3 regions of the Rhizobacter sp. P5_C2 genome follow, and region 1 is predicted to be linked to each of the others. Evidence: riboswitches for the same ligand, from Rfam matches in the RefSeq annotation. Region 1 holds a riboswitch; each other region holds the start of a gene.

Region 1 (9,747 bases):
GTTCAGCACGAAGCCGCGCAGCAGCCGCTGCTCGTCGGGCGCGAGCAGCTGGTGCGTGCCGTACAGGTGGGCGAAGGCGCCGCCGCGGTCGATGTCGCTGACCAGCAGGCACGCAGCGTCGGCCGCGAGCGCGGTGCGCATGTTCACGTAGTCGCTGTGGCGCAGGTTGATCTCGGCCGGCGAACCGGCCCCTTCGATGACGATCACGTCGTGCTCTGCCTGCAGCGAGCGCAGCGCGTCGAGCGCATGCGGCCACAGCAGCGCGCTGCGGTCGTGCCAGGGCATGGCGGCGAGGTCGGCGCGCACCTCGCCCATCAGCACGACCTGGCTCGCGGTGTCGCGCTCCGGCTTCAGCAGCACCGGGTTCATGCGCACGTCGGGCGCGGCGCGCGCGGCCAGGGCCTGGAAGTACTGCGCGCTGCCGATCTCGCCGAGGCGGCCGCCCAGGCCCGGCACGACGCGCGCGTTGTTGCTCATGTTCTGCGCCTTGAACGGCGCGACCTTCAGGCCCTGGCGCGCATACCAGCGGCACAGCGCGGTCGCGAGCCAGCTTTTGCCGGCACCGCTGGTGGTGCCGAGGACCATCACCGCGCGGGCGGTCATCGCGTGGCCTCCGTCCACGCACGGGCCAGCGCATCCTGGGCCTCGGGCGGCTGCACGCTGAGGCGCACGGCGCCGGGCAGGCCCATCGAGGTGGTGTCGCGCAGCTTGATGCCGCGTTCGCGCAGCGCCGGCAGCCGGTCGATGAGGCCGGGGGCGCGGGCGATGTGGAACGGCGTCTCGCTGGGCTCGCACTGCCAGCCGAGCGATGCGCACAGCGCGAGCTGGCGGGTCTTCCAGGCGCGCAGCGTGTCGAGCGAGGCCTGCAGCCAGGCCTGCACGGCGGGCAAGGTCCAGGCCTGCAGCATCAGCGCCGCATGCGCGCCGAGCGGCCACGACGGGGCGAGGGCTTCGAGCTGCGCGATGGTGATCGCGTCATGCGACGGGGCGATCGCATAGGCGCCGCGGATGCCGGTCAGGCCGAGCGCCTTGTTCGGCGACCAGAGCTGCCATGCGGCCTCGGGCGGTGCGGGGTCGTCGCCTTGCAGCGTCAGCGGGGCGTAGGCGCGGTCGACGACGTGGATTGCGCCGGGGGTCAGCGGGAGCGGCGTCGAGCGCCCGAGCGGGCTGCCGGGCGAGGCATGCCAGACGAGCGTGGCGGCCTCGCGTTCGACCTCGCGCAGGCCGCGGGCCAGGGCTGCCGCCGCGTAGTCGCCGTAGCAGGGCCGTGGGATGAACACGCCGGCGCCCGGCCGGGTCAGCGCGACGGCGGTGCTGATGCGCGCGATGAACTCGCTGGCGCTGGCGGCGATCACGATGCGGTCGGCGGTGACGTGGTGGTGCGCCGCCAGCGCGCGACGCAACGCGGTGTACGACGGATCGGGGTAGCGCGTCGGGTCGGCGTCGCGCCAGTCGATCGGCGCGGGGCCGCAGGCGTTCGCGTTGGTCGAGAAATCGTGGCGGGGGATGCCGTGCGCGTCGGGGCCGCCGTGGATCGTCATGAAAGGACCCGCCCTTCGACACGGGCCTTCGACAAGCTCAGTCCCTGCTCAGGGTGAACGGGAGGGGTGTCGGGGTGCCACAGCAGCAGTGCAGAGGCCGCCATCGCCACGGAAATCCACGCAGCCACGCCGGCACATCGCAAGGCCGCCGCCACGTCCGCCGATTGCGGCGCCCTCGCCTGCGCATTCAAGGTGTACACGCCCGGCTTGCCGAGCCGCACGCCCAGCCGCAGCGCCATCGCGCCCATCGGCCAGCCGCCGTTCGGCGACGGGGTCAGCCGGGATTCGCCCTGCAGCATGCGCCACTGCGCCAGGCGCAGCGACGGGCGCAGCAACACCGCCGTGATGCGCGCCGGCAGCCACGACAGCACGTCGTCCGCCCGCGCCGCCCACTTGCCGGCCCACTCCCACTCGCCGCGGTAGCCCCACATCGCGTCCGCGGTGTTGGCGAAGCGGTACACCAGCGCCCCCGGCAGGCCGGCCACCGCATACCAGAACAGCGGCGCCACCAGCGAATCGTTCAGGTTCTCGGCCAGCGTCTCGATCGCGGTCTCGCGGATGGCGGCTTCATCGAGCACCGACGTGTCTCGGCTGACCACCCGCGCGAGTTGCCGCCGCGCCGCCTCCACGCCCTGCGCCAATGAACCTTCGATCGCCACGACCTCGTCGCGCAGCATGCGCCACGCGAAGCAGGGCTTCAGCAGCAGCGCCAGCAGCGGCACCGACGCCCACCACGGCCACGCCGACAGCGCGCGCTGCAGCAGCCAGCCGACCACCGCGAGCACGGCCGCGCCGACGCACCACGCGAGCGCCCCGCCGATGAAGGCCTGCCACGGCGACCCGCGCCGCAGCACCCGGCCCACCGGTGCCAGCACCCACCCCAGCCACGCCACCGGATGCAGCGCATTGCGCGGCTCGCCGAAGCAGGCGTCCCACGTCCAGGCGAGCAGCAGCGCGGCGCCGAACATCAGTCCTCGATGCCGCGCTGCGCCGGCACGCCGGCCTTGTAGTGGTGCTTGACCAGCGTCATCTCGGTGACGGTGTCGGCCAGGTCGACCAGCTCGGCCGGCGCTCCGCGCCCGGTCAGCACGACGTGCACATGGGCCGGCCGCTCGCGCAGGCAGGCCAGCACCGCGTCGAGCGCCAGCCAGCCGTAGCGCAGCGGGTACATCACCTCGTCGAGCACGACCAGGAAATGCTCGCCGGCGCGGATCGTCGCCTCGGCGCGCGCCCAACCGTCCTTCGCGAGCTGCGCCGAATGCTCCAGGTCGCGGCTCTTCCAGCTGAAGCCGTCGCCCAGGCCCTCGATCGGCACGCCGAGCTGCTCGAACACCCGGTGCTCGCCGAAGCGGGCCGACGGCACCTTCATGAACTGGTAGATCTTCACCGCCTTGCCGCGGCCGTGCGCACGCAGCGCGAGGCCGAAGGCCGCGGTGCTCTTGCCCTTGCCGTCGCCGGTGTGGACGATGACGAGCCCGCGGCGCTCGCCGTCGGGCTTGTCGCTGCGCCGTTCGGTCGGCGGGGTTTCGATCTGCATGGGCTCAGTCCAGGTTCGGAATCGTCAGGAATCGCGTGCCGACGCGCTGCACGCGCACCGCGTGGTCGAACACCGATTCGAGTGCGGCATGCACGTGCGGGTCGTCGTGCGCGCCCTCGGCCTCGATGCGGCCCAGCTTCATCACGACCAGCCTGTCGGCCTGCAGCGCGAGCGACAGGTCGTGCAGCACGCTGACCACCGTCTGCGTGCGCGCGAGGCGCTGGAACAGGCGCACCAGCGCCACCTGGTGCGGCGGGTCGAGGTGGGTCGTCGGCTCGTCGAGCAGCAGCACCGCGGCCTGCACCGCCAAGGCACGCGCGATCAGCGCCCGCTGGCGCTCGCCGCCCGACAGCCCGTGCAGCGACCGGTGCTGCCACGCGCCGCATTCGGTCGCAGCCATCGCCGCATCGACGATCGCCTCGTCGTCCGGCCCCGGCGGCGTGAACAGTCCCAGGTGCGGCAATCGGCCCAGGTGCACCACGTCGCGCACCGTCAGCTCGCCACGCGCCTCGCCCTGCTGCGCGAGCCACGCGAGGCGCTGGGCGCGCTCGCGCGCCGGCCAGTCAGCGAGCGCTCGGCCCTGCAGCGTCACGCTGCCCGCAGCCGGCTGCAGCAACCCGGCCAGCACCCGCAGCAGCGTCGACTTGCCGACGCCGTTCGGCCCGACGATCACCGTCCAGCCCGGCTGCAGCGCGAGCGACACGTCGTTCAGCACCGGCGTGCCACCCAATGACACCCGCAGACCCTCGCAAGACAACGCGCTCATTCGATCCCCCGCCGGTGCAGCAGCCACAGCAGGTAGCCGCCGCCGAGCAACGCGGTCAGCACGCCGACCGGCAGCTCCTGCGGTGCGATCAGCAGGCGCGCCAGCACGTCGGCTGCGAGCAGCAGCGTGCCGCCCACCAGCGCGCTGACGACCAGCAGGTAACCCTGCGCCGACGGCGCGAAGCGCCGCACCAGGTGCGGCGCGACCAGCCCGACGAACGCGATCAGGCCCGACTGCGCCACCGCCAGCCCGGTCGCCAGCGCCAGCACGATCACCAGCACCAGGCGCAGCTTCGGCAGGTCGAGCCCCAGGCTCAGTGCGCTGTCGGTGCCCAGCGTCAGCGCATCGAGCGCACGCGCCAGCCGCCACGCGAGCGGCACGCACACCAGCGCGCCGGCCCCGAGCAGCAGCACGCTGTCCCAGCCGAGGAACGAGGTGCTGCCGAGCATGAACCACTGCTTGCCGCGCAGCGCATCCGGCGCGACCGTGGTGACGAGGTCGCTGGCCGCGCCGAGCACCACGCCGACCACGACGCCGGCCAGCAGCAGCCGCGTCGTGTGCTGCGCGCCGCGCGACAGCAGCAGCGTCAGCAGCACGCCGCCGAGCGCGCCGAGGAAGGCGCCCAGCACCAGCCCGGCGCGCGACAGCAGGTCGGCGGCCGACAGGCTGATGTAGTGCCCGGCCAGCGCCTGCGCGGCCAGCCCGAGCACCACCGCGAGCGTCGCGCCCGACGCAGCACCCAGCAGGTAGGGATCGGCCAGCGGGTTGCGGAACAGCCCCTGCGCGACCGCGCCGGCCAGCCCGAGCAAGGCGCCGACCAGCCACGCCCCCAGCGTGCGCGGCGCGCGGATCTGGCCGACGATCAGCGACGCATCCGGCCCCCACAGCGACGGCAGCGACCAGCCCTCGCTGCCGGACGCGAGCCCGGCGACGAGCAGCAGCAGCGTCGACACCAGCATCGCGACGACCAGGCGCCGTCGCAGGCGGAGCGCAAGTCCGTTCACGTCAGCGCGGCTCCGGAAGGCCTGCGACGCAGCCGGCGAGCTGCAGCGCCGCCTCGCCCATGCGCGGCCCCGGGCGGATCAGCACCTCGTACTTCGCCGGGTCGAAGCCGCAGCTGCGCCCGCCCTGCACCGCCCGCAGCGCGCGCCAGCCCGGGCGCGCCGGCATCTCGCTCACGTTGCGCTGCGCACCGATCAGGATGTCGGGCTGCGCCTTCAGCACGTACTCCGGGTTCAGCTTCGGGAACGGCCCGAGCTCAGGCGTGACGATGTTGCCGAGGCCGAGCCGCGTCAGCGTCTCGCCGATGAACGAGCTGCTGCCGGCCGCGTACGGCGACGCATCGACCTCGAAGTACACCCGTTGCCCGCGCACCCGCGCCGGCACGCGCGCCGCGGCCTCGGCCATCTCGCGCTGGATGCGCGCCCACACCGGCGCGGCGCGTTCCGGCGTGCCGAGCAGCTGCGCAATCGTGGCCAGGCTGCGCTGCACGTCGGCATGCGTCTTCGATTCGACGACGACGACGCGCACGCCGAGCTGTTCGAGCCGCTCGACGATGCGCGCCGAGGTGGCGGCCAGCACCACGTCGGGCTTCAGCGCGACGATGCGCTCGACCTGCGCATCGTCGATGCCACCCAGCTTCGGCAGCGCCAGCACCTCGGCCGGCGAATTGGAATAGCGGTCGGTGCCGACCAGCCGCGCGCAGCCGCCGAGCGCGCAGACGCTCTCGGTCAGCGACGGCAGCAGGCTGATCACGCGCTGCGGCGGCGCGGGCAGAGTCAGCACACGGCCGCGGTCGTCGGTCAGCGTGATGGGGGCGGCGGTCGCGCACAGGCTCGTCGCGGCGAGCAGCGTCGCGACCAGCAGCTGCCTCAGGATCCCATGCATCGTCATCGCGTCTCCGCCTTCACGGCCAGTTCCAACCCCGCCACCATCAGCGTCACGCGCGCGCAGTGCGCGGCGACCGCCTGGTGCAGGCGCCCCAGTTCATCGACGAAGTGTCGCGCCTCGCGCGTCATCGGCGACAGCCCGAGGCCGATCTCGTTCGACACCAGCACGACCGGGCCCGGCGCGGCATCGAGCGAGCGCAGCAGCGCCTGCGACGCGGCCTGCCAGCTCTCGGGGGCCGGGGCCACGCCCTGCATCGGCATCAGCCAGTTGGTGGTCCACAGCGTCAGGCAGTCGATCACCAGCAGGCGCTGCCGCCGGCTGTGCTCGGCAACGGCCAGCGCCAGGTCGGTCGGCACCTCGTGCGTGAGCATCCGCGGCACGCGCTCGGCGCGATCCCTGCGGTGCTGCGCGATGCGTTCGCGCATCTCGCCATCGCCGGGCAGCGCGGTGGCCAGCAAGGCCGCCTCGTGCCCCGGCACCGCGAGCCACGCGATCGCACGCGACTCGGCGCAGCGCGACTTGCCGCTGCGCTGGCCGCCGAGGATCAGTTCATGGCTCGCCATCGGCCGCGATCAGAACTGGATCCGCACCGAGCCGGTGAAGGCCCGGCCGTCTTCCGGGTAGATCGAACTGGTCTGGCCACCCACGCAGCGGAAGGCCAGCGTGTAGTACTGCTTGTCGGTCACGTTGGTCACGCCGAGCGCGAACTCCAGCATCTGCCATTGGTAGGCATAGCGCAGGTCCAGCGTCGTGTGGGCCGGCATCGTGCAGGCGTTCTGGAAGTCCGGCGTCTGCGACGACACGTAGTTCACGCCGGCATCGACCCGGTGGCCCGCCGCGAACGACCAGTCGCCGCGCAGGGCCAGCGTGGTCTTCGCGGTCAGCGGCACGTTCTTGCCGTCGTTGCGGCCGGCGGTGAAGCGCGCCTGGCGCTGCGCGGCCACCACCCGCACGTTGGCCGTGCTGCCCAGCGCCTGCGACAACTCCGCCTCGACGCCCTGGCGGCGCGTCGGCGCGAAGTTGATGTTGGCACCAAAGAACTGACCGTTCGGCTCGTTCGGGTCGTAGCCGATCTCGTCCGTCAGCTTGCTGCGGTAGGCGCGCACTTCGGCGCGCGTGCCACCGGCCTGCCAGCGCAGGCCGATCTCGGTGTCGCGCGAGGTCTGCGGGCGCAGCTCGCCGACGGTGAAGCTGTATTCGTCCGCGTTCGCCAGCCGGTAGCTGCTTCCGATCCGGCCGTACACCGAGGTCGAGGTCGACAGCGGCTGCAGCAGGCCCAGCTCCCAGGCGTGCATCGTGTCGTCGATACCGGTGGTCGTGTCGGTGCTGGTCTTCTCGATGTGCTCGCTGCGCCCGCCGACGCTGACCCGCGTGCCCGACGCGAAGCTGTAGTCGTCTTTCGCATAGAGCGCGCGCGAGGTCTGGTCGGCCGTCGAGTTGAAGACCGTCGCGCGCGTCCAGTCAGCATGGTCGATGCCGAAGCTCAGCGCATTGCGGCCGCCGGCCAGCGCCATCTCGTTGCGCGCACGCAGCGCGTAGTTCTTCGCGTTGATGTCGTAGCCGTAGGTCGAGACGCCGCTGCTGGTGCTCTCCAGGTGCTTGTCGCGCCAGCCGGCGTCCAGGCCGAGCTGCCAATCGCCCAGCACCGCCGAGCCGAACAGCCCCTGGTTGCGGTTGCGGATGCGCCCGCGGTCGTTCGGCGTGTTCGTCTGGCGCGGGTTGTCGGCGTACTGTGCGGCCGTCAGCGAACCCGGCAGGCCGCTGTCGAGCTGGTCCCAGCCGGTGCGCGCGCCGACCCGGAAGGCATCGGCGACCTGCCATTGCACGGTGGCCGAGGCGCCTTCGATCTCGGAACGGAAGTTGTCGCGGTGGTTGTCGGTCTCGCGGTGGTTGCCGGCCACGTCGAGCGAGAACTTGCCGGCCACCACGGTGCCGCTGGCGCGCGTGTCGAGCAGCGCGTGGCTGCCCATCGCGGCGTAGACCTGTGCGCCGCTCTTGCGCTGCAGGCCCGCGCCGGCCTTGGTGGTGATGACGATCACGCCGCCGGTCGCGCCTTCGCCGTACAGCACCGCGCCGCTGCCGCGGATCACCTCGATGCGCTCGATCGAATCGATCGGGATGCCGGCGAGCCGCGTGCCGCCGAGGTCGGCCTCGCTGATCTTGATGCCGTCGACGATCACCGCCTGGTTGTTGTCGGAGGTGGTGCCGAAGTTGCGCAGGTCGAGCGAGTAGTCGCCGCCGCCATAGAAATCAAGCCGGCCGGGCACGCCCAGCAGCTTCATGATGGCCTCGTTGACCGTCGTGACGCCGGCTTCGCGGATGTCGGCCGACGTGATCACGCTGACGCCGAACGGCAGCTTCGACGCGTCTTCCGGAAAGCGCGTCGCGGTGACGATCACCGGCGCGAACACGCTGCTGCCGTCGGCCGCGACGGCGGCGGCGGTGGCCGTCTGCGCCTGGGCGGAGGGGACGGTGAGCATGGAAGCGAAAACAGCGGCGCAAGCGCCGGCAAGCAGGCTCGGCGCGACAGGCGCGCGCAGCTGCGGAGTACGAGAATTCATCAGAGGAACTGCCATAGATCTAGCCGCGCGCGCCAGCTTCCCCGCTGGTGCGCACCCATGGCGCCACGCTTGCACGCGGCGCCGCCCTGTTGGCCGGTATCCGGGCTGGCGGAACCACCCGTGCGACCTTCCCAGAGCGGCGAGGCTCCAGTGGCAATGCGCAGGGGTTGAAGCCGATCGGCTTCGTCCGCTTACCGTTGCGGGGGCAGCGCAGGTGGGCCGTGCGACCAGGGCGGTCGAGCAACCTCTGCTTCCCGTTTAACTGTGCCGGCGTGAACACCGGCACGGGCACCAACGGGCGCGATTGTAGGTTGTAAGCCGGGCGGGTCGGCCCCTCTACAATCGGCGCTCCCATCCACCATTGGTGCGCCATGGCCAAGATCCACGAACTCGCAGAACGCCTCGAGCGCCTGCTGCTGCGGCACGATGAACTGAAGCGCACCAACGCCTTGCTGGAACAACAACTCGCGACCGTCACGCATGAGCGCGACAACCTGCGCTCGCGGCTGAACGCCGCGCGCGGCCGCATCGATGCGCTGCTCGAGCGCCTGCCGGCCGATCCGGCGGCCGTCGGTGCCGACACCGGAGCTCGCTCCAAATGAAGCAGATCGAAGTGACGATCATGGGGCAGAGCTACATCCTCGGCTGCCCGGAAGGCGGCGAGTCGTCGCTGCTCGAGGCGGTCGGCAACGTCGACCGCGAAATGAGCGCGATCCGCGACGGCGGCCGCGTCAAGGCGCGCGAGCGGATCGCGGTGCTGGCGGCCTTGAACCTGGCCTACGCACTGGCCGAACGGCCTGCCGCACCGAAGTCATCGCCCGCTCCGGTCGTGCTGTCGTCGAACCCCGAAGACATCGACATAGACGCTTTGATCCGCCGTGTCGACCAAGCCCTTGGCGCCGACGGGCAATTGCTCTGAACAGACACACTCGCGACCGATGACGCGCGTAGAATTCTTCGAGTCCGTTGCGTTCGCGTGAGTTTTATATTTCCTTGAACCGATGCTCTTACGAGCAAGGGCTTGGAACATCGCCCGGTTGGTGTGATCGTCTCGCGTCAGATGAACCCGAAGCCCGGCTGACCTCGCCCACCTGAACTGCCTGGGTTCAGGAATGCGGCTCACGGTGCGTGACGGACACCTTATTTCCCCAGCTTCAGCAGCACCATGACCGAACAGTTCTGGCTCATGAAGAGCGAGCCCGACGAGTGTTCGATCGATGACCTGGCCGCTGCGACCAAGCAGCGCGTGCCCTGGGTCGGCGTGCGCAACTACCAGGCCCGCAATTTCATGCGCGACCAGATGCGCATCGGCGACGGCGTGCTGTTCTACCACTCGTCCTGCCCCGAGCCCGGCGTTGCCGGGCTGGCGCGCGTGGCCGGCGAGCCCACCCTCGACGCGACGCAGTTCGATCCGAAGAGCAAGTACTTCGACGCGAAGGCCACGGCCGAGAA
Region 2 (9,747 bases), on a different contig from region 1:
TGACGATGCCGGTGGTGCCGAGGATCGAGATGCCGCCGAGGATGCCCAGGCGCGCGTTCAGCGTCTTCTTCGCCATCTCTAGGCCCTGCGGCACCGAGATCGTGACCTGCAGGCCGTCGCTCGCGAGCAGCGCGGTGCCGACCTCGCGCACGTTCTCTTCGATGTTGCGGCGCGGCACCGGGTTGATCGCCGGCCCGCCGACCGCGAGGCCGAGCCCGGCCATCGTCACGGTGCCGACGCCGAAGCCGCCGAGCAGCACCACCTCGCCGGCCGCGCCAGGCAGGCGCAGCACGTCGGCCGTCAGGTGGGCCTTGTCGGTGCAGTCGGGGTCGTCGCCGGCGTCCTTGATCACCATTGCGTGGGCGCTGCCCGCGTCGCATTGGCCGTCACTCACGTCGAAGCGCACGCGCTGGCCGTTCGGCAGCAGTGTTTCGACCGACGGCGGCACCTCGCCGTCGATCAAGCCCAGGACCGCCGCGCGCGCGGCCGCAGCCGAACACGCACCGGTCGTGAAACCGGTGCGGGTGCCGCGCTTGACGGTCTTCTCCATCATGGCGGGGTGGCCCCCGGCGCGTGCTCCGGCGTCGCCTCGGCGAGGCTGAGCAGCGCGTGGATCGCGGCGACGACCAGCGTCGAGCCGCCCTTGCGGCCGCGGATCACGATCCACGGCACGTCATCGACCTGCGACATCAGCTCCTTCGACTCGGCAGCCGACACGAAGCCGACCGGCATGCCGACCACCAGCGCCGGGCGCGCGCCTTCGTCACGGATCAGCCGCACCAGCTCGATCAGCGCAGTCGGCGCGTTGCCGATGCCGATGACCGCGTCATCGAGCAGCCCGAGCCGGTGCGCCTTGCGCATCGCCTGCACCGCGCGCGTCGTGTCGTCGGCCTTGGCCTGCGCGATCACGTCGGCATCGGCGATGAACTGGTGCGTGCGCATGCCGAAATGCGCCAGCCGCGGCGCCGACAGGCCGACGCAGATCATCTCGACATCGGCGACCACGCGCGAACGGCCCGACAGGATCGCGTGGATGCCGGCCGTCACCGCGCGCGGATGGAAGGCGGTGAGCCCGTTGAAGTCGAAGTCGGCATTCGCATGGATCATGCGGCGCACGATCGGCCACTGGTGCGGCGCGTAGTCGTGCGGGCCGACCTCGCGGTCGATCACCGCGAAGCTGTCGTGCTCGATCGCCCGGCCGGCGCGCGTGAGCTGTTCAGTGACCGTGTTCTGCGTGGTCATGGGCGTGCTCGTGGGGATGGGCGTGGTCGTGTGCGTGATCGTGGTCGTGGTGATGGGCCTCCCACTGCGCGGCTTCGTCGCTCACGGGCACCGCCGCCAGCGCGCCGTGCATCAGCGCGTCGACGCGCCCGGCCAGCAGCTGCGCGATCTCGGGCTCGAAGCCGAAATGCGTGCCGCTCGCGAAGCGCACCTGCGGGTACTGGCCGCGCAGGTGCTCGACCTGCCGGCCGATGCGCTGGATCAGCGTGCCGGTGAAGAGGTAGTAGGGCAGCACGATCACCTGCCGCATGCCCAGCTGCACTTGGCGCTGCACCACGCGCTCGAGCCGTGGCCAGGCGATGCCGGTGAAGGCCAGGTCGACCAGCTCGTGGTCGCCTTCCTCGAACAGCCAGCGCGCCATCCGCGCCATCTCGCCGTTGGCCTCGCGGTTCGACGAGCCGCGGCCGAGCAGCACGACGCCGGTGCCGGTCGGGTCGGGCATGTCGAGCGCATGCATGCACTGCTTGAGCTGGCGGCGCAGCACCTCCAGCACCGGCTCGCACACGCCGAGGTGCGGCGCGTAGTCGAAGCGCACGCCGGCATGGCGCAGCCGGGCCCGCGCGATGTGCGACGGGATCTCGACGTTGACGTGGCCGGCCGCGTTCAGGATCAGCGGCACGACGATCACGCGCTCGGAGCCGGCCGCGGCGAGGTCCAGCCCGTCCTCGACCTCGACCTCGGCGAACTCGATGAAGCACAGCTCGGTGCGCCAGTGCGGATGGCGCGCGCGCCAGAGCGCGGCGAATTGCTCGATCTCATCGTTGCCGCTCTTCTCGCGCGAGCCGTGGCCGACCAGCAGGATGGTGTCTTTCATGGGGCGGTCGCTTTCCGGAAGCGGTGGGTGAATGCAGCGTCGTAGAGCTTCGATTTGGCGAGTTCGGCCCAGCCGCGCGCGCCCAGCGCCGGGCTCGCGATCACCATCGCCTGGCTGACGATGCCGGCCTCGCGGCACTGCTGCTTGATGGTGGCCAGCGTGCCGCGCACGATGCGTTCCTCGCCGGGCCAGCTCGCCTTGTGCACGACCAGCATCGGCGCGTCGTCGGCCCAGCCGGCCTCGCGCAGCCCGGCCTCGATCTTGTGCAGCAGCGTGATCGACAGGAAGATGCACAGCGTGCAGCGGTGCGCCGCCAGCTCGGCCAGCGATTCGCCCGCCGGCATCGGCGTGCGGCCTTCGACGCGCGTGAAGATCACCGTCTGCGTGACCTCGGGCAGCGTGAAGCTCTCGACCGCCGCGGCCGCCGAGGCCATCGCCGACGACACGCCGGGCACCACCGCGATCGGGATGCCGGCTGCGTCGAGCGGCTGCACCAGCTCGATCAGCGTGCCGTACAGCGCCGGGTCGCCGGTCTGCAGCCGCACGACGGTGTCGCAGCGCGCGGCCTGCGCGATCAGCCACGCGACCATCTGCTCGAGCGTCATGTCCTTGCTGTCGGCGATCACGCAGCCGGGCGGGGCCCAGCGCGTGGTTGCCTCGTTGACCAGCGAGCCGGCGAACAGGATCGCGCCGGCACGCTCGACCAGCGCGCGGCCCTTGACGGTGATCAGCTCGGGGTCGCCGGGGCCGGCGCCGACGAACCACACGCGGCCCGACATCGCGTTCACGGCGCTCATCGCGTGAACAGGCGCGCGACGGCCTGCGGGTTGGACGGGAAATAGGCGTGGAAGTACGAGGCCGTCAGCCGGCCGCTGCGGTACACCGCCTCGCCGCGCCGGCCGGCGCGCATCGGCTGCGTGGTGCACAGCGGGGTCATTGGCGATTCCAGCCGTGAGTAGTGGAAGCTGTGGCCGCGCAACGTGCCTTCGGGCAGCGCGGCCTCGTGCAGGCCGATGCTGGCCAGGCGCGTCTGCATCGCCGCGTGGCCCGGCAGCAGCCCGGCCATCGCGGCGCGCCGGCCTTGCACGTCGGTCAGCGCCTGCAGCAGCAGCAGCAGCCCGCCGCATTCGGCCAGCATCGGCGTGCCGGCTGCATGGTGGTCGCGCAGCGCCTGGTGCATGAAGCGATTGGCGGCCAGTGTGTCCAGGTGCAGCTCGGGGTAGCCGCCGGGCAGCCAGATCGCGTCGCACGGGGGCGGCGCGGTGTCGTGCAGCGGCGAGAAGAACGCGAGGCTCGCGCCCATCGCCTGCAGCAGCGCGAGGTTGGCGGTGTAGAGGAACGAGAACGCGGTGTCGCGCGCGACCGCGATGCGCACGCCGCGCAGCAGCGGCTCGACGGGCGGCGCGTGGCCGGGCTCGAAGCCGACCGCGGGCGGCAGCTCGCCGGCATCGGGGCCGAGCGCATCGGCGGCGCGGTCGAGGCGGGCGTCGAGGTCGTCGAGTTCGGCGGCCTGCACCAGGCCGAGGTGGCGTTCGGGCAGCGCGATCTGCTCGTCGCGCGGCAGCGCACCCCACCAGCGCATCGACGCGGGCAGGCTCTCGCGCAGCAGCCCGGCGTGGCTGTCGCCGGCAACGCGGTTGGCCAGCACGCCGGCCATCGCGAGACCGTCGCGGTAGCTCGCGAGGCCGAGCGCGATGGCGCCGAAGGTCTGCGCCATCGCGCTGCCGTCGATCACCGCGAGCACCGGCAGGCCGAAGCGCAGCGCGAGGTCGGCGGTCGACGGCGTGCCGTCGTGCAGCCCCATGACGCCTTCGACGAGGACCAGGTCGGCATGCTGCGCGGCCTCGTGCAGCAGCGCGCGGCAGTGTGCGTCGCCGCCCATCCACAGGTCGAGCTGCTGCACCGGCGAGCCGCTGGCGCGGGCGAGGATCATCGGGTCGAGGAAATCGGGGCCGGCCTTGAAGACCCGCACGCGGCGGCCGCGGCGGGCGTGCAGGCGCGCGAGCGCGGCGGTGACGCTGGTCTTGCCCTGGCCGGAGGCGGGGGCGGACACCAGCAGGGCAGGGCAGCGCACGGGGCGCAGCTCGGGGACTTCCATCGAATGGACAACTCGCAACAGACCGGCCGTCGCCCTGCTTCCCCGCAGGGTCTCGTGAACAGGCATGCGCTGCGTTGCCGCGGGCGCGCACCCACTGGGTTGGCCGGTCTCCGGGCTGGCGGACATCTCCCGTGCACCCTTCCCATCGGCGCGGGGCCGACAGTGGGTGATTCGCACGGGAGCGCTCTCCGGGGAGGGCGTCCGCTTACCGTTGCGGGGGCAGCTCAGGTTGGATTCGCCCCGGCAGGGCTCATCTTCCTGATTCCCGTTTCACTGCCGCGACCGGACGGCCGCGGCGAGCACCAACGTGGGCGGCATGATAGCCCGCCGAGCCCGCCGAGCGCGGCGAGCAGCTGCCGGGCACGAGTGCCTGGGACATGTCAAAGAAATCGGAATTTCTATGCGCATGGCGGCTCACATGCATAGAAAATCGCTTTTCCTATACATGTCGCCTGTCCATGGTCATCGCCCCACTCCCACAGCTCAATCCCGCGCGCTTCGATGCACCAGCCATCCTCAAGCGGTTGGCGAGCAGCAGTCGGGCACTTGCCGAGTTGAAGGGGATTGCCGCCTCCATCCCGAACCAGGGAATCCTGATCAACACCTTGGGTCTCCAGGAAGCGAAGGACAGTTCCGAGATCGAAAACATCGTCACCACGCATGACGAACTCTTCAAGGACGATGTGCTGCCAGAGGCCTTTGCGAACCCGGCGGCCAAGGAAGTATTGCGTTACCGGCAGGCGCTGCGCGTCGGATTCGACCTGGTGCGTGACAGCGGGTTGCTGACCGCCAACCACATCATCGAGATCCAGGCCGAGCTGGAGCGCAACAACGCCGGCTTCAGGAAACTGCCTGGCACGGCCCTCAAGGATTCGAGCGGGCAGACGGTCTACATGCCGCCGCAGACGCCGTCCGAGATCGTCGAGTTGATGCGTGGCCTGGAGCACTTCGTCAATGAGCCCGAGCTATTCCCGGTCGACCCGTTGATCAAGATGGCGTTGATTCATCACCAGTTCGAGAGCATCCATCCGTTCTACGACGGGAATGGGCGCACGGGACGCCTCATCAACGTCCTGTACTTGGTGAAAGAAGGCTTGCTCGACATACCGGTTCTTTACCTGAGCAGCCACATCGTTCGCACCAAGGCCGACTACTACCGTCTTCTGCAAGCGGTGCGCGACCAGGATCGATGGGAGGACTGGGTGCTCTACATGCTGGAGGCGGTGGAAGCAACCGCCGGTCGGACCATCGCGACGATTCATTCCATCAAGGCGGCGCTGTTCGACTACAAGCATCGGATTCGCAGCGGCTACAAGTTCTACAGCCAGGACTTGATCAACAACCTGTTCACTCACCCGTACACCAAGATCGAGTTCCTGCAAAACGACCTGGGCGTCTCGCGTGTGACTGCGACCAAGTACCTGGAGGCGTTGACGCAGGGCGGTTTCGTGCGCAAACAAAAGGTCGGTCGCGGAAACTACTACGTGAACCTGGCGCTGAACGCCGTCTTGCAGCCGCCCCAGCCGTAGCCCCGGAATATCCCGGAGGGCTTTTCTCGGATGCCGGCCCGAGGCCATAATGCGGCCCCATGGTCTCCACGCGTTCATTCACAGCGACGCTCCGCGGTTGGCGTTGGCGCAAGCCAACGACCTGAAGCCACCTCATGGCGCCCGCGCGGGCGCTCCAGTCTTCCGCCGCGCCCCTGCCCCCGACCCTGCGATCCACCCGCCGTCGGCCGGCACCCGCCCCGAACCCACTGATTCCAGAGGCCTGAGCACATGCTGCTGATGATCGACAACTACGACTCCTTCACCTTCAACCTGGTGCAGTACTTCGCCGAGCTCGGCGAGGACGTGCGGGTGTTCCGCAACGACGAGATCACGCTCGACGGGATCCGCGAACTGAAGCCCGACCGGCTGGTGCTGTCACCCGGGCCGTGCTCGCCGGCCGAGGCCGGCATCTGCGTCGACGCGATCCGCGAGTTCACCGGCCGGCTGCCGATCCTCGGCGTGTGCCTGGGGCACCAGGCGATCGGCGCGGCGCTGGGCGGCAAGATCATCCGCGCGAAGACGCAGATGCACGGCAAGACCGACGTCATCACCACCGACAAGCGCGGCGTCTACACCGAGCTGCCGCAGCAGTTCACCGTGATCCGCTACCACTCGCTGGTGATCGAGCGCGACACGCTGCCCGCCGAGCTGGAGATCACGTCGACCTCGCAGGACGACGAGATCATGGGCGTGCGCCACACCGCACTGGCTGGCACGAAGACGCCGCTCGAAGGCGTGCAGTTCCACCCCGAATCCATCCTCACCGAACACGGGCACGCGATGCTGAAGAACTTCCTGGAGTTGCGCGCATGAACGGTGTCGTCGATCTGCGCAGCGACACCATCACGCGGCCGACGCCCGCGATGCGCGAGGCGATGGCCCGCGCCGAGGTCGGCGACGATGTCTTCGGCGACGACCCGACCGTCAATGCGCTGCAGGAGCGCATCGCCGCGCTGCTCGGCAAGGAGGCCGCGCTGTTCGTGCCGACCGGCACGCAGAGCAACCTGGTCGGCATGATGACCCACTGCGGCCGCGGCGACGAATACATCGTCGGCCAGATGGCCCACACCTACCGCTGGGAAGGCGGCGGTGCCGCGGTGCTGGGCAGCGTGCAGCCGCAGCCGCTCGAGCACCAGCCCGACGGCACGCTGGCGCTCGCCGACATCGAGGCCGCCATCAAGCCCGACGACTCGCACTTCGCGCGCTCGCGCCTGCTGTGCCTCGAGAACACGCTCGGCGGCAAGGTGCTGCCGCAGGCCTACCTGGCCGATGCGACCGGCCTTGCGCGCAGGCGCGGCCTCGCGACCCACCTCGACGGCGCGCGGCTCTTCAACGCCGCGGTGAAGCAGGGCATCGCCGCGCGCGAGATCGCAGCGCATTTCGACAGCGTGTCGGTCTGCTTCTCGAAGGGCCTCGGCGCGCCGGTCGGCTCGGCGCTGGTCGGCTCGAAGGCCTTCATCCACGGCGCGCACCGCTGGCGCAAGATGCTCGGCGGCGGCATGCGCCAGTCGGGCGTGCTGGCGGCCGCGGTGCTGCATGCGCTCGACCACCACGTCGAGCGCCTCGCCGACGACCATGCGCTCGCGCAGCGGCTGGCCGCCGGCCTGGGTGACGTGCCGGGCGTGACGGTCGAGCCGCCGCAGACCAACATCGTGTTCGTCGACGTGCAAGGCCCGAAGGCGGCCGGCCTGATCGACCACCTGAAGGCGCGCGGCGTGCTGGCCACCGGCCTGTACCGGCTGCGCTTCGTCACCCACCTCGACGTCGATGCCGCCGGCGTCGACCGCGCGATCGCCGCGGTGCGCGAGCACATGTCCTCCTGACGCCTTGACGAGCCGAACCATGTCCATCAGCAACACCGAAGCCCTGGCCCGCGTCATCGACCACCGCGAGATCTTCCACGACGAGATGCTGACGCTGATGCGCCGCATCATGAGCGGCGAGATGTCGCCGGTGATGATCGCCGCGCTGTCGATGGGGCTGCGCGTCAAGAAGGAAACCATCGGCGAGATCGCCGCCGCCGCCCAGGTGATGCGCGAGTTCGCGACGCCGGTGGTGGTGGCCGACACGACGCACCTGGTCGACCTGTGCGGCACCGGCGGCGACGCGGCGCACACCTTCAACATCTCGACCGCGGCGATGTTCGTCGCGGCCGCGGCCGGCGCGCGCATCGCCAAGCACGGCGGGCGCAGCGTGTCGTCGAGCTCGGGCAGCGCCGACGTGCTGGAGGCCTTCGGCGCCAACGTCAACCTGAATGCCGCGCAGGTCGCGCAGTGCCTGCAGGAATGCGGCATCGGCTTCATGTTCGCGCCCAACCACCATGCGTCGATGAAGCATGCGGGCCCGGTGCGCAAGGAACTCGGCGTGCGCACGATCTTCAACATCCTCGGCCCGCTGACCAACCCGGCCGGGGCCCCGAACCAGTTGATGGGCGTGTTCCACCCCGACCTGGTCGGCATCCAGGTGCGCGTGCTGCAGCGCCTGGGCTCGGAGCACGTGATGGTGGTGTACGGCATGAACGGCATGGACGAGATCTCGCTGTCGGGCGAGACGCTGGTCGGCGAGCTGAAGAACGGCGAGGTGCGCGAGTACATGGTGCACCCGAGCGACTTCGGCATGCCGGTCTACGACACCCGCGTGCTGAAGGTGGCCGACAAGGCCGAGTCGGTGCAGTGCATCCAGCGCGCGTTCGCGAACGAAGACGGGCCGGTGCGCGACATCGTGCTGTTGAACGCCGGCGCGGCGCTGTACTGCGCGAACGTCGCGTCGTCGGTGACCGAGGGCGTGCGGATGGCGCGCGAGGCGGTGGCCTCGGGCAAGGCGCTGGCCAAGCTGAGCCAGTTCGTCGCAGTCACCAACCAGTTCAAGACGGCATGAGCGATATCCTGAACAAGATCGTCGCGGTCAAGCATGACGAGATCGCGGCAGCACGCAAGCTGCGCGAAGAGGCCTCGGTGCGGCGCGAGGCCGAATCGCTCGGCGGGCTGCGTGACTTCACGAAGGCGCTGCGCGGCAAGATCGCCGCCGGCTCGGCCGCGGTGATCGCCGAGGTCAAGAAGGCGAGCCCGAGCAAGGGCGTGCTGCGCGAGCACTTCGTGCCGGCCGAGATCGCCGCGAGCTACGAGCAGCACGGCGCAGCCTGCCTCAGCGTGCTGACCGACCGGCAGTTCTTCCAGGGATCGGTCGACTACCTGAAGGCCGCCCGCGCCGCCTGTGCGCTGCCGGTGCTGCGCAAGGACTTCATGGTCGACAGCTACCAAGTGTACGAGGCGCGTGTGATGGGCGCCGACTGCATCCTGCTGATCGCCGCCTGCCTCGACGATGCGCAGATGGCCGACCTCGAAGCCCAGGCGCAGGCGCTCGGCATGGCGGTGCTGGTCGAGGTGCATGACGGCGCCGAACTCGATCGCGCGCTGCGGCTGAAGACGCCGCTGGTCGGCATCAACAACCGCAACCTGCGGACCTTCGAGGTCACGCTCGACACCTCGATCGGCCTGCTGAAGCACGTGCCCGGCGACCGGCTGCTGGTGACCGAGAGCGGCATCCTCGCGCGCGCCGACGTGCAGCGCATGCGCGACGCGAACGTGCATGCCTTCCTCGTCGGCGAGGCCTTCATGCGGGCGCCGGATCCCGGCGTGGCCCTGGGCGAGCTGTTCCAGTGAGTTCGCTGTCGCTGAGCACGCCGCTGGCGCAGCTGCTCGATGCCGCGCCGGCCGGCTGGCGCGAGGTGCTGCAGCCGTGGCGCGAATCGGCCGCCGGCAAGGGATTGGTCGAGTTCGTCGATCGGCGCGTGGCCGACGGGGCGGTGGTCTACCCGCCCGAGCCGCTGCGTGCGCTGGAGCTGACGGCGCTGTCCGACGTGCGGGTGCTGATCCTCGGGCAGGACCCGTACCACGGCCCGGGCCAGGCGCACGGGCTGGCGTTCTCGGTACCGGCCGGCGTGGCGTTGCCGCCCAGCCTGCGCAACATCGTCAAGGAACTGGTGCGCGACCTCGGCGAAGCGC
Region 3 (9,747 bases), on a different contig from region 1:
TTGGCCGGCTTGCCGTTGACGACGATCACCGTGCCCTGGCCCGGGGTCCAGTCGACGTAGAACGAATCGCCGGCCACCAGCTTCTTCTTCGCCGAGAACACCTCGCTGAGCTTCAGCGTGCCGGCGATCGACTTCATGAAGTCGTCGCGCGTCGTGTTCTGCTCCATGCCGCGCGTGAACAGCTTGCCGAGTTCGTTCGCGTCGATGTCGCGCAGCATCGTGATGTGCATGCGGCGCGGGCCCGGCGTCGCGAGCACCGCCTCGGGCGTGGTCGCCTTCGCCGTCAGGTACAGGCCGGCGGTGTAGACCTTGAAGATCGCCTTGTAGCGGATGCCGGCGCCGTTCAGCACCAGCTTGGTGTTGGCCACCTGCACGGTGGGCTCGTAGCGCACGCCCGCCAGTTCGATGGCCTGGGGTTGGGCTGGGGTCTGGGTCTGGGCTTGCGTTGCAAGCGGTGCCGCGAGGGCAGCGGCCGTCACGGCCAGCAGGAAGGTTTGACGAATCACGGCAGTCTCCATCTCGTTGTCATGGGGCCCGGCGACCCCAGTATGGGCCGCTCCGGGCAACGCAGGAGTGTCTGACGGTGACAGGCGTCGGTCCATTCATGATTTCACGGACGACCGATCGCTTCCCTCGATGGAATGCCAAGCCTGCTACACTTTTTCGATGTTCATCGCACGCAAGCAAACCAAAGGGTCGAACGACCGGGGAGCCTGGCCCTGGCGGGCCTGATCCTCGCAGGCTGGTCATCCAGCACCTAGATTTGCTTGCCGCGGGCCGGGTTGTTTCCAACCCCTCCCCCCGGCTCCATCGGCCGCCGCGCTCGCCTTGCACCTCGCGCCGCGTGCCACCCGAAGAATGCAGTCACAGGCCCGCCCCTTGGGCGCCGCGCCGGGCCGTGGAGGGCCCTCGAACGTGATCACCGAACTTGAATTCAAGAGCCTCGCCGCGCAGGGCTTCAACCGCATCCCGCTGATCGCCGAAGCCTTCGCCGATCTCGAAACCCCGCTCTCGCTCTACCTGAAGCTCGCCTACGGCACCGGCAGCGGCAAGCACAGCTTCCTGCTCGAATCGGTGGTTGGCGGCGAACGCTTCGGCCGCTATTCGTTCATCGGCCTGCCGGCGCGCACGCAGTTGCGCGCCACCGGCTTCCGCACCGAAGTCGTCACCGATGGCCAGGTCGTCGAAACGCACGAGGGCAACCCGCTCGACTTCGTCGCCGAGTACCAGAAGCGCTTCAAGGTGGCGCTGCGCCCCGGGCTGCCGCGCTTCTGCGGTGGCCTCGCCGGCTACTTCGGCTACGACGCGGTGCGCTTCATCGAGCCCAAGCTCGCGAAGACCGAGCTGCCCGGCGGCATCGGCACGCCCGACATCCTGCTGCTGCAATGCGAGGAGCTGGCCGTCATCGACAACCTGTCGGGCCGGCTCTACCTGATCGTCTATGCCGACCCCGGCCAGCCGGAGGCCTTCTTCAAGGCCAAGCGGCGACTGGCCGAGCTGGGCGACAAGCTGAAGTACAGCGTCACCGCGCCGCCGGTGCGCCGCGGCACCTCGCACGCGGTGGAGCGCGAGTTCGCGAAAGAGGACTACCTCGCCGCGGTGCTGAAGGCCAAGGAGTACATCGCGGCCGGCGACATGATGCAGGTGCAGGTCGGGCAGCGGCTGAAGAAGCGCTACACCGAATCGCCGCTGAGCCTGTACCGCGCGCTGCGCTCGCTGAACCCGTCGCCGTACATGTACTTCTACGACATGGGCGACTTCCAGATCGTCGGCGCGTCGCCCGAGATCCTGGTGCGCCAGGAGACCACGCCCGAGGGCGAGAAGATCACGATCCGCCCGCTCGCCGGCACCCGCCCGCGCGGCGCGACGCCGGCGCAGGACAAGGCGCTCGAGGCCGAGCTGAGCACCGACCCGAAGGAGCGCGCCGAGCACGTGATGCTGATCGACCTGGCGCGCAACGACATCGGCCGCATCGCGAAGACCGGCACCGTGAAGGTGACCGAGGCCTTCACGGTCGAGCGTTACTCGCACGTGATGCACATCGTCAGCAATGTCGAGGGCCTGCTGAAGGACGGCATGACCAGCCTCGACGTGCTGCGCGCGACCTTCCCGGCCGGCACGCTGACCGGTGCGCCCAAGGTGCGCGCGATGGAAATCATCGACGAGCTCGAGCCGGTCAAGCGCGGCATCTACGGCGGCGCTTGCGGCTACCTGAGCTTCGCCGGCGACATGGACGTGGCGATCGCGATCCGCACCGGCATCGTCAAGGACAACACGCTGTACGTGCAGGCCGCGGCCGGCGTGGTGGCCGATTCGGTGCCCGAGCTCGAATGGAAGGAGACCGAGGCCAAGGCCCGCGCGCTGATCCGCGCGGCCGAGCTGGTCGAGGAAGGCTTCTGATGGGCGCGCGGCGCATCGGCCTGATCGGTGACCGCGACGACACCATCACCGCGCACCGCGCGATTCCCGCCGCGCTGCGGCTGGTGGCAGAGCAACTTGCGCAGCCGGTCGCGTTCGACTGGCTCGCGAGCGACGCACTGCCGGCCGACGAGGCGCTCGCCGCGTACGACGGCCTGTGGTGCGTGCCGGGCAGCCCGTACCGCGACATGGACGCGGTGTTGCAGGCGATCCGCATCGCGCGCGAGCGTGGCGTGCCCTTCCTCGGCACCTGCGGCGGCTTCCAGCATGCGGTGATCGAGTACGCGCGCAACGCGCTCGGCTGGGCCGATGCGGAGCATGCCGAGACCGCGCCGCAGGCGCCCCGCGCGGTGATCAGCGCGCTGGCCTGCTCGCTGGTCGAGGTGAGCCAAGACCTGCGGCTGCAACCCGGCTCGCGCATCGCGGCCGCGTATGGCACCGAGACCGCGCAAGAGGGCTACCGCTGCAACTACGGGCTGAACCCGGCGTTCGCCGCGCAGCTGACGCAGGGCCCGTTGCGCGCCACCGCGCACGACGAGCACGGCGAGGTCCGCGCGATCGAGCTGGACGGCCATCCGTTCTTCGTCGGCACGCTGTTCCAGCCGGAACGTGCCGCGCTGAAGGGCACGGTGCCGCCGATCGCCGCGGCCTTCGTGCGGGCTGCCGCGGCGCGCTGACTCAGCCGGTCGGGCCCTGGTGGAACACCAGGTCCTCGACGGGCTGCCCGCCCACCAAGTGCTGCTCGATGATGCGGTCCATGTTGGCCGGCGTCACGTTGTAGTACCAGGTGCCGTCGGGCTGCACGCACATCACCGGCCCGCCCTTGCAGGCGGCGAAGCAGCTGACGCGGCTGCGCTTCACGCGCAGCTCGCCCTCGTGCAGCCCGGCGGCCTTGAACTTGTCGCCCAGGCTGTCGAACAAGGCTTGCGATTCGCCCTGCTCCGTGCAGCGCGGGCCGGTGCAGATCAGCAGGTGGCGGCGGTACTCGCCGATCTTGGGCTTGATCACTTCGTCAGTCATGGGCTTGCGTTCCTTGGTGAGTCGTCAGAAGGTGGCGCGCATCGAAACGCGCAGCGTGCGCGGTTCCATCGGGTGCACGAGCCGGCCATCGATGCCCGCGCCACCGTTGCAGCTGGGGCCGTCGTTGCGCGAGCACGCCGCACCCCAGTACTCGATGTCATAGGCTTCGCGGTCGAACAGGTTCAGCACGTCGAGCGTGAACTGCAGCGACGGGCTGGCGCGCCAGCCGGCCTTCAGGTTCGCGGTCCACAGCGATGACGAGCGCTGCGTGCCGGTCTCTTCCAGCGCGTAGCTGCCGATGTGGCGCCAGCGCAGCCCGCCGAACCACGCGCCATGGTCGTCGGCCGCCAGCGCGAACGAGGCCGAGCGTGGGATCGCGTTCGGCACGTGGGTGCCGCTGCCGGGCTCTGCTTCTTGCTCGAAGCGCGCTCGCGACCAGGCCACGTCGGCATCCAGCAGCAGCCAGCGGTTGATCTGCCAGTCGTTCGACCACTCGATGCCGGCGCGCTTCGACGCGCCCTTGGGCTCGGTCACGCCGGCATCGCCGATGAACACCAGCTCGGACGCCAGCTTCACCTGCCACAGCGACAGGCTGGTGTTCCAGCCCGGCAACGGCACCGCGCGCAGGCCGATTTCGCTGCCGGTGGCGCGCACCAGCGCCGGCACCGGGTCGACGGCCGCCGTGACGCCGCGCACGTCGTTGCTGTGGAAGCCGCGGCCCCAGTTGGCGTACAGCTCGGTGCGCATCGTCTCGCCGAACGGGCCGAAGGCCAGCCCCAGCTTCGGGCTGACCTGATGGGCCTGTGCGCTGCCGCCGTTCTGGACGTTGCCATCGCCGCCGGTCGGCGTCACGTTCGCACGCACGGTGTCGACACGCAGGCCCAGGTCGCTGCGCAGCCACGGCTGCCATTGCGTGCGAGCTTCGGTGTAGAGGCCCAGCAGCGTCTCGCGCACACGGTCTTCGCGCACGGTACCGGTCCGTTGGCGGTTCACCGTGCCGTACAGGCCGAGCGTGCCGATGCGGTCGTGGCGCAGCTGCGCGCCCAGCGTCAGCTCGGTCTCGTGGCCGGCCGGGGCGATCGCCCAGTGGCGCGCCACCTGCCCGCCCCACACGGTGCGCTCGTCGGCCTGCTCGTGCTGGTCGCCCTGCTCGCCGCTGATGTAGCCGGACGGGTTCGAGAACAGGTTCAGGCCGTAGTCGATCACGTAGGCACTGGCCTGCGTGCGCGTGTTGCCGTCGCTGCCGGCCCAGTCGGCCGACAGGCTGTGGCGGTGCGTGCGCCCGCCGTCGCCCGGCACCAGTTCGCCGAAGCGGTCGATCTCGCCGGAGGCGATCGCGTGTTCGGGAACGTGCTCGGTGGCGGTCCACTCGGCGTGGTAGGCCATCGCGGTCAGCGCGTAGCCGTCGCGCGCCGTGCCTTCGGACAGGCGCAGCACGCCGTTGACCTTGCGCAGCCGCTCGGGCTGCTGCCACGGTCCGTCGTTGGTCGCGGCCTCGAAGGCGGCCAGCAGCGTCGGGCCGCTGTCTTTCTCTTGTCCGAGCGGGCGGCTGCCCGCGGCGAGCACGCGGCGGAAGTCGTGCGGGCCGACGCTCAGGTCGACCATCGGTGCCGGCAGCGCGCGCTGGTACTCGATGCGGGCCGAGCCGGTGGTTGCGAAATCGCCGTCCTCGGCGGCGTAGACGCCCTTGCGGTAGCGCATCGCGCCGATCAGCTCGGGGATCAGGAAGTTGAGGTCCATGTAGCCCTGGCCGTGCGCATGGCTGGCCATGTTGACCGGCATGCCGTTGACGTAGCTCGCGAAGTCGCTGCCGTGGTCGAGGTTGAAGCCGCGCAGGAAATACTGGTTGGCCTTGCCGTCGCCGCTGTGCTGCGTGACGGTCATGCCGGGCACCGTCTCCAGCACCTCGGCCGGGCGCAGCAGCGGCCGGTTCGCGAGCTGCTGGGCGCTGACCTTGCCTTCGGTGGCGGAGTCGGCGAGGCCGATCATGTCCTGGCCGCGGCCGATGATGGTCACGGGGGCCAGGGCGGCGGGGCTGTCCTCGGCCGTGGCCGGGGCAGGGGTGAAGAAGGTCATCGCCAGGGCCGTGGCGGCCAGGGCGGGGGGCAGCTTGCGCTGTTGCATCGTTGAAAGACTCGTCGCTGCATGGCATCCGCATTCCCGCAGATGCATGCGTGGTGTTCGCCGCGGCCCTCGGGCAGCGGCCCCTCACGCCAGGCCGGTATCCGGACTCGCGAGCCGAGACCCTTTCAGGCCCCGAACGCGTCGCCTTCCCGGGCCGGAGGGCCCAGTGGCTGGCGGTGCTGTATCGCTACAGAACCGCCGTGACGCGTCTGCGCTCGCACACCGTTGCGGGTGCAGTCGGGGCTTCGAACCCCGTTCCCGTTTGACCCGCGGCGCAGTGAACGCCGCAGGCACCTGGTCGTGTCTGCCGCGCGGGGGCCATCGGCTCGCCCCCGCGCGGGTCTCAGCCCTCCCCCTCGTCGGTCGTCGCGTTGGTGGTGTTGCTGGTGGTGATCTCGATCGGCTCGGCCAGCGTTGCCGCCAGGTAGTCGGCCGGCAGCCCGTGCAGCCGCGCGAGGTCGGCCATGGTGTGGCCCTCGGCGACCTGCGCCTGCAGTGTTTCGAGCCAGCCCAGCAGGCCGGTGCTCAGCGAGCGGCCGGCGCGTTCGCCGTCGCGCGTCTCGCCGCCTTGCTCGATGTCGTACTTGTTCGAGTAGCCGCGCGGCGTGACCATCAGCCCGTCGCGCACGAAGGTGTGGCTGTTGCCGATCAGCACCGTGCTGAGCATGCCGATCTCGCTCTCGGCCATCGTGGCCAGCGTGGTGAACTCGATGCGCTCGCGGCGCCGGTAGGCGCTCTTGACGACGGCCACCGGCGTGTCGGGCCGGCGGTGCCGCAGGAACAGCCGCTGCGCCTCGACGATCTGCCGCGTGCGGCGGCCGCTCTTCGGGTTGTAGAGCGCGACGACGAAGTCGGCCTGCGCGGCCGCATCGAGCCGGCGCGCGATCACCGGCCACGGCGTCAGCAGGTCGCTCAGCGAGATCGAGCAGAAGTCGTGCGTCAGCGGCGCGCCGACGCGGGCCGCGCAGGCGTTGATCGCCGACGCGCCGGGCACCACCTCGACCTGCACTTCGTCGGCCGGCGTCCAGCCGGCCTGGAACAGCACCTCGTAGGTCGGCCCGGCCATGCCGTAGACGCCGGCATCGCCCGACGAGATCAGCGCGACCTTCTTGCCGGCGCGGGCCGCCTCGAGCGCGCTGACGGCCCGGTCGAGCTCCTCGGTCATGCCCTTGCGCACGACCTCCTTGCCTTCGAGCAGGTCGGCGACCAGCTTGATGTAGGTGACATAGCCGACGACGACATCGGCCTCGGCGATGGCCTCGCGGGCGCGCTGGGTCATGTGCTCGACGGCGCCGGGGCCGATCCCGACCAGCGTGATCTTGCCGCTCATGCCAGGCTCCCGGTCGGCAGCGTTGCGTTGCCGGGCGATCGATCGAGCAGCGGCGCCAGCCAGCGCTTGAACACCGGCGCGGCAACCACGCCCATCGACAGCCAGAACAGCGACGCCGACACATGCGTTGCCAGCACGAAATCGCGGCCCAGCACCTGCAGGCGCTGGTGCGCCTCGCCGCTGAAGGCGCCGAGCGGGTCGCCGATCAACTGCGGCGCGCCGATCACGAACGGCAACGCAAGCCACGCCGCGGCAGCCACCCAGCGCCACGGCTTGCTGCCGAACGCGACCAGTGCGCAGGCCGACAGCGCGCTGCCGGCCGCGAGCAGCCACCACAGCTGCCGCAGGTGCAGGTCGGCGGCCTCCATGCCCGGCACTTCGGCCGGCAAGCCGAGCGAGGGCCACAGGTGCAGGCTCAGCCAGCCGGTCGCGGCGACTGCCGCGGCGATCGGCCAGGCGCCTGCCGACAGCCCCCGCTTCCAGGTCCACGCCCCCATCGCCGCGAACACCAGCAGCGCGAGCGCGAACGCATTCAGCAGGTTGGCAACCCAGGTCCAGAAGCCGCGCTCGACGCCGTCGGCTGGCGTCCAGTCCAGGTCGTGGTGGTGCGCATGGGCGGCTTCTTCCGGCGTGTGGGCATGGGCGTCGAGGGCGGCCTGCACGGGTGCCTTCTGCACCTCGAACTCCTCGGCCGCGAGGATGATCGGCACCGCCTGCCAGCGTTGCACGATCCACTGCAGGCTGCCCACCGCCAAGGCGACGAGCAGTGCACACCACACCAGGCGTCGGAACAGCATCATCGGCTCCCGCTCAGTGGCACGGACGGCCGGTGGCGTGGCGCACGTCGTGCGCCGCGTTGTGCGCGAGCGGGCTCTCGGCGAACGCGACGCCGTACAGCATCACGACACCGAGCAGCGCGCCGGCGGCGAGCTGGCGCAGCACGCCGCGCGAGGCGGTGGCGGGGAGGTCGATGGTGGGTTGAAGAGCTTGTTGCGAGTTCATGGGATTTCCTTTCAGAAGAGGGGGGAGAGTTATCTGCAGCGCGCGATGGAGACGGTGGCGTGGCGACCGTCGTCACCGCGCAGGATGTGTTTCTCAACCAGCAATGAGCTTGCTGGCGCTGCGCCGGCCGCAAGCAGCGCGGCCGCCTCGCTGACCGACGGCGTGCCGGTGTAGCGCCGCACCGTCTCCGACGGGTTCGGCACCTGCACCTCGGCCAGCTCGGCGGCATCGTAGAAGTGCAGCGACCAGCCGCGCTGTCCGGCCAGTTCCAGCAACCCGCGCTCGTCGGACTTCAGCGTGATGCTGGCCACCGCGGCCACGTCGGCGAGCGCGACGCCTGCCAGCGCCAGCGCCTCGCCGACCGCGCGCGACAGCGTCTCGACCGGCGTGCCGCGGTCGCAGCCGAGCCCGAGCGCGACCCTCATGGCGCAGCCTCGTCGAGCGGCGGGCGGTAGACGACCAGGCGCTCGTTCAACTGCTGCCACAGCGTGTCGTCGATCGCGCGCCGCGTGACCCACAGCACCGCCTTGAAGCGCGCCAGGTCCACGTCTTCGAAGCGCTCGAAGCGATGGATGCTGGCCGGCAGCGGCGTCGGCCGGGTCCACCAGTTCGGGCTGCCCGCTTCCTGCACGAAGGCGATCGGTTCGCCGTTGACGACGTGGGCCGAGACGCGGGTGATGTTGAGCTTCGGCGCCTCGACCTTCCAGCCGAGTTCGCGGCCGAGGATGTCGACGGGAATCGTCTTGCCGACGTCGGAGGCGGTGGTCAGCACCGGTGTCGCGCCGAGCAGCGCGGCGACCTGTTCGGCACAGGCGTTCGCGCCGCCCACGTGGCCCGACAGCACCGGGATCACGAACTGGCCGGCGTCGTCGACGACGGTGATGCCGGGATCCTCGTCCTTCGATTTCAGGTGCGGCGCGATCAGCCGCACGACGGCACCGAGCGAGACGAAGAAGATCAGCTGGTCGTAGGCCGCGAACAGCGGGCCGATCTCGTCGCGCAGTGCCGCGGTGTAGGCGCGCAGCGGGTTCGCGAGGCCGGCGAAAGTGGCGGCGAATTTCTCGGCGCAGACGATGTGGGCGTGCGGCAGTTGCGCGGCCAGTTGGGCCGCCTGGGATGCGCCGTGCTTGGTGATCGCGACGATCGCGATGCGGGGGTCAGTCATCGAGGGTCTCCGGGCTGGATTTCTTGAGGCATCCGCGGATCCGTTCGCCACGGACGCGCAGGTGGTTGTGGACCAGCATCAGCGACAGGTAGCTGACCTTCTGGCCGCGCAGCGACAGCATCTCGGCACCGCGCAGCACGCGCTCGTCCGGCGCGCCGCAGCGTTCGATGAAGGCCGCGCCGTCCAGCAGCGCGCGCTGCTGCAGCCAGTCGAGCAAGTCCTCGATCAGCGGCTTGACCTTCATCAGCACCAGCGTGTCGAAATCGCCGAGCAGGCGGTCGAGCGCGCTGACGCCATAGGCCGCGGGCACCACCGCGATGGTGTCGTCCTGCTCGCCCAGCGGGCGGCCGAGCGTGGCGGCAGCAGCGTTGAAGGCGTTGACGCCGGCGATGGTGTCGACCGCGATGCGCTCGTCGCGGGCCTTCACGGTGCGCGCCAGGTGGCCGAAGGTCGCGTAGGTGCTGGCGTCGCCCTCGACCAGGAACAGCACGTCGCGCCCGGCCAGCAGCAGCGGCAGCACGGTGTCGGCCGCGCGGTGCCAGCTGCGCAGCAGCTTCTCCTCGTCGTGCGTCATCGGGAACAGCAGCGGCAGGTGCTCGGCCGGCGGCGTGAGCTCGCTGCGAACGACGATGTCGAAGGCATAGCTCGGCGTCTTCGTGCTGCGCGTCGGGTAGGTCCACACGGTGTC

Evidence for each region. Region 1 has a riboswitch for cobalamin ahead of ACXJLU_RS28985 (TonB-dependent receptor). Riboswitches for the same ligand answer to the same signal wherever they lie in the genome.
Region 2: it holds a riboswitch for cobalamin, as region 1 does, so the genes downstream of both, ACXJLU_RS16705 (cobyrinic acid a,c-diamide synthase CobB) here and ACXJLU_RS28985 (TonB-dependent receptor) in region 1, are expected to answer to the same signal.
Region 3: it holds a riboswitch for cobalamin, as region 1 does, so the genes downstream of both, ACXJLU_RS16645 (TonB-dependent receptor) here and ACXJLU_RS28985 (TonB-dependent receptor) in region 1, are expected to answer to the same signal.

Annotation. Positions count from the first base shown of each region.
Region 1 covers NZ_JBFULV010000124.1:5,107-14,853, reverse strand. Annotated here, with positions in the region: gene ACXJLU_RS29025 (cobyric acid synthase) at 1-603, opposite strand, end outside; gene ACXJLU_RS29020 (aminotransferase class I/II-fold pyridoxal phosphate-dependent enzyme) at 600-1,541, opposite strand; gene cbiB (adenosylcobinamide-phosphate synthase CbiB) at 1,538-2,509, opposite strand; gene cobO (cob(I)yrinic acid a,c-diamide adenosyltransferase) at 2,509-3,078, opposite strand; gene ACXJLU_RS29005 (ABC transporter ATP-binding protein) at 3,083-3,844, opposite strand; gene ACXJLU_RS29000 (FecCD family ABC transporter permease) at 3,841-4,803, opposite strand; gene ACXJLU_RS28995 (ABC transporter substrate-binding protein) at 4,850-5,737, opposite strand; gene ACXJLU_RS28990 (bifunctional adenosylcobinamide kinase/adenosylcobinamide-phosphate guanylyltransferase) at 5,734-6,297, opposite strand; gene ACXJLU_RS28985 (TonB-dependent receptor) at 6,307-8,214, opposite strand; cobalamin riboswitch at 8,371-8,604, opposite strand; gene ACXJLU_RS28980 (cell division protein ZapB) at 8,667-8,897, shown strand; gene ACXJLU_RS28975 (cell division protein ZapA) at 8,894-9,214, shown strand; RNA gene ssrS (6S RNA) at 9,255-9,435, shown strand; gene ACXJLU_RS28965 (EVE domain-containing protein) at 9,461-9,747, shown strand, end outside.
Region 2 covers NZ_JBFULV010000040.1:45,408-55,154, forward strand. Annotated here, with positions in the region: gene ACXJLU_RS16685 (cobalt-precorrin-5B (C(1))-methyltransferase) at 1-553, opposite strand, end outside; gene ACXJLU_RS16690 (precorrin-8X methylmutase) at 550-1,242, opposite strand; gene ACXJLU_RS16695 (sirohydrochlorin chelatase) at 1,217-2,095, opposite strand; gene cobM (precorrin-4 C(11)-methyltransferase) at 2,092-2,892, opposite strand; gene ACXJLU_RS16705 (cobyrinic acid a,c-diamide synthase CobB) at 2,889-4,193, opposite strand; cobalamin riboswitch at 4,278-4,515, opposite strand; gene ACXJLU_RS16710 (Fic family protein) at 4,652-5,722, shown strand; gene ACXJLU_RS16715 (anthranilate synthase component II) at 5,972-6,556, shown strand; gene ltaE (low-specificity L-threonine aldolase) at 6,553-7,566, shown strand; gene trpD (anthranilate phosphoribosyltransferase) at 7,586-8,620, shown strand; gene trpC (indole-3-glycerol phosphate synthase TrpC) at 8,617-9,405, shown strand; gene ACXJLU_RS16735 (uracil-DNA glycosylase) at 9,402-9,747, shown strand, end outside.
Region 3 covers NZ_JBFULV010000040.1:33,715-43,461, forward strand. Annotated here, with positions in the region: gene ACXJLU_RS16625 (chalcone isomerase family protein) at 1-503, opposite strand, end outside; gene trpE (anthranilate synthase component I) at 916-2,400, shown strand; gene ACXJLU_RS16635 (CTP synthase C-terminal region-related (seleno)protein) at 2,400-3,095, shown strand; gene ACXJLU_RS16640 ((2Fe-2S) ferredoxin domain-containing protein) at 3,097-3,438, opposite strand; gene ACXJLU_RS16645 (TonB-dependent receptor) at 3,463-5,562, opposite strand; cobalamin riboswitch at 5,652-5,860, opposite strand; gene cobJ (precorrin-3B C(17)-methyltransferase) at 5,906-6,892, opposite strand; gene ACXJLU_RS16655 (CbtA family protein) at 6,889-7,689, opposite strand; gene ACXJLU_RS16660 (CbtB domain-containing protein) at 7,703-7,894, opposite strand; gene ACXJLU_RS16665 (cobalamin biosynthesis protein) at 7,924-8,319, opposite strand; gene ACXJLU_RS16670 (cobalamin biosynthesis central domain-containing protein) at 8,316-9,059, opposite strand; gene cobI (precorrin-2 C(20)-methyltransferase) at 9,052-9,747, opposite strand, start outside.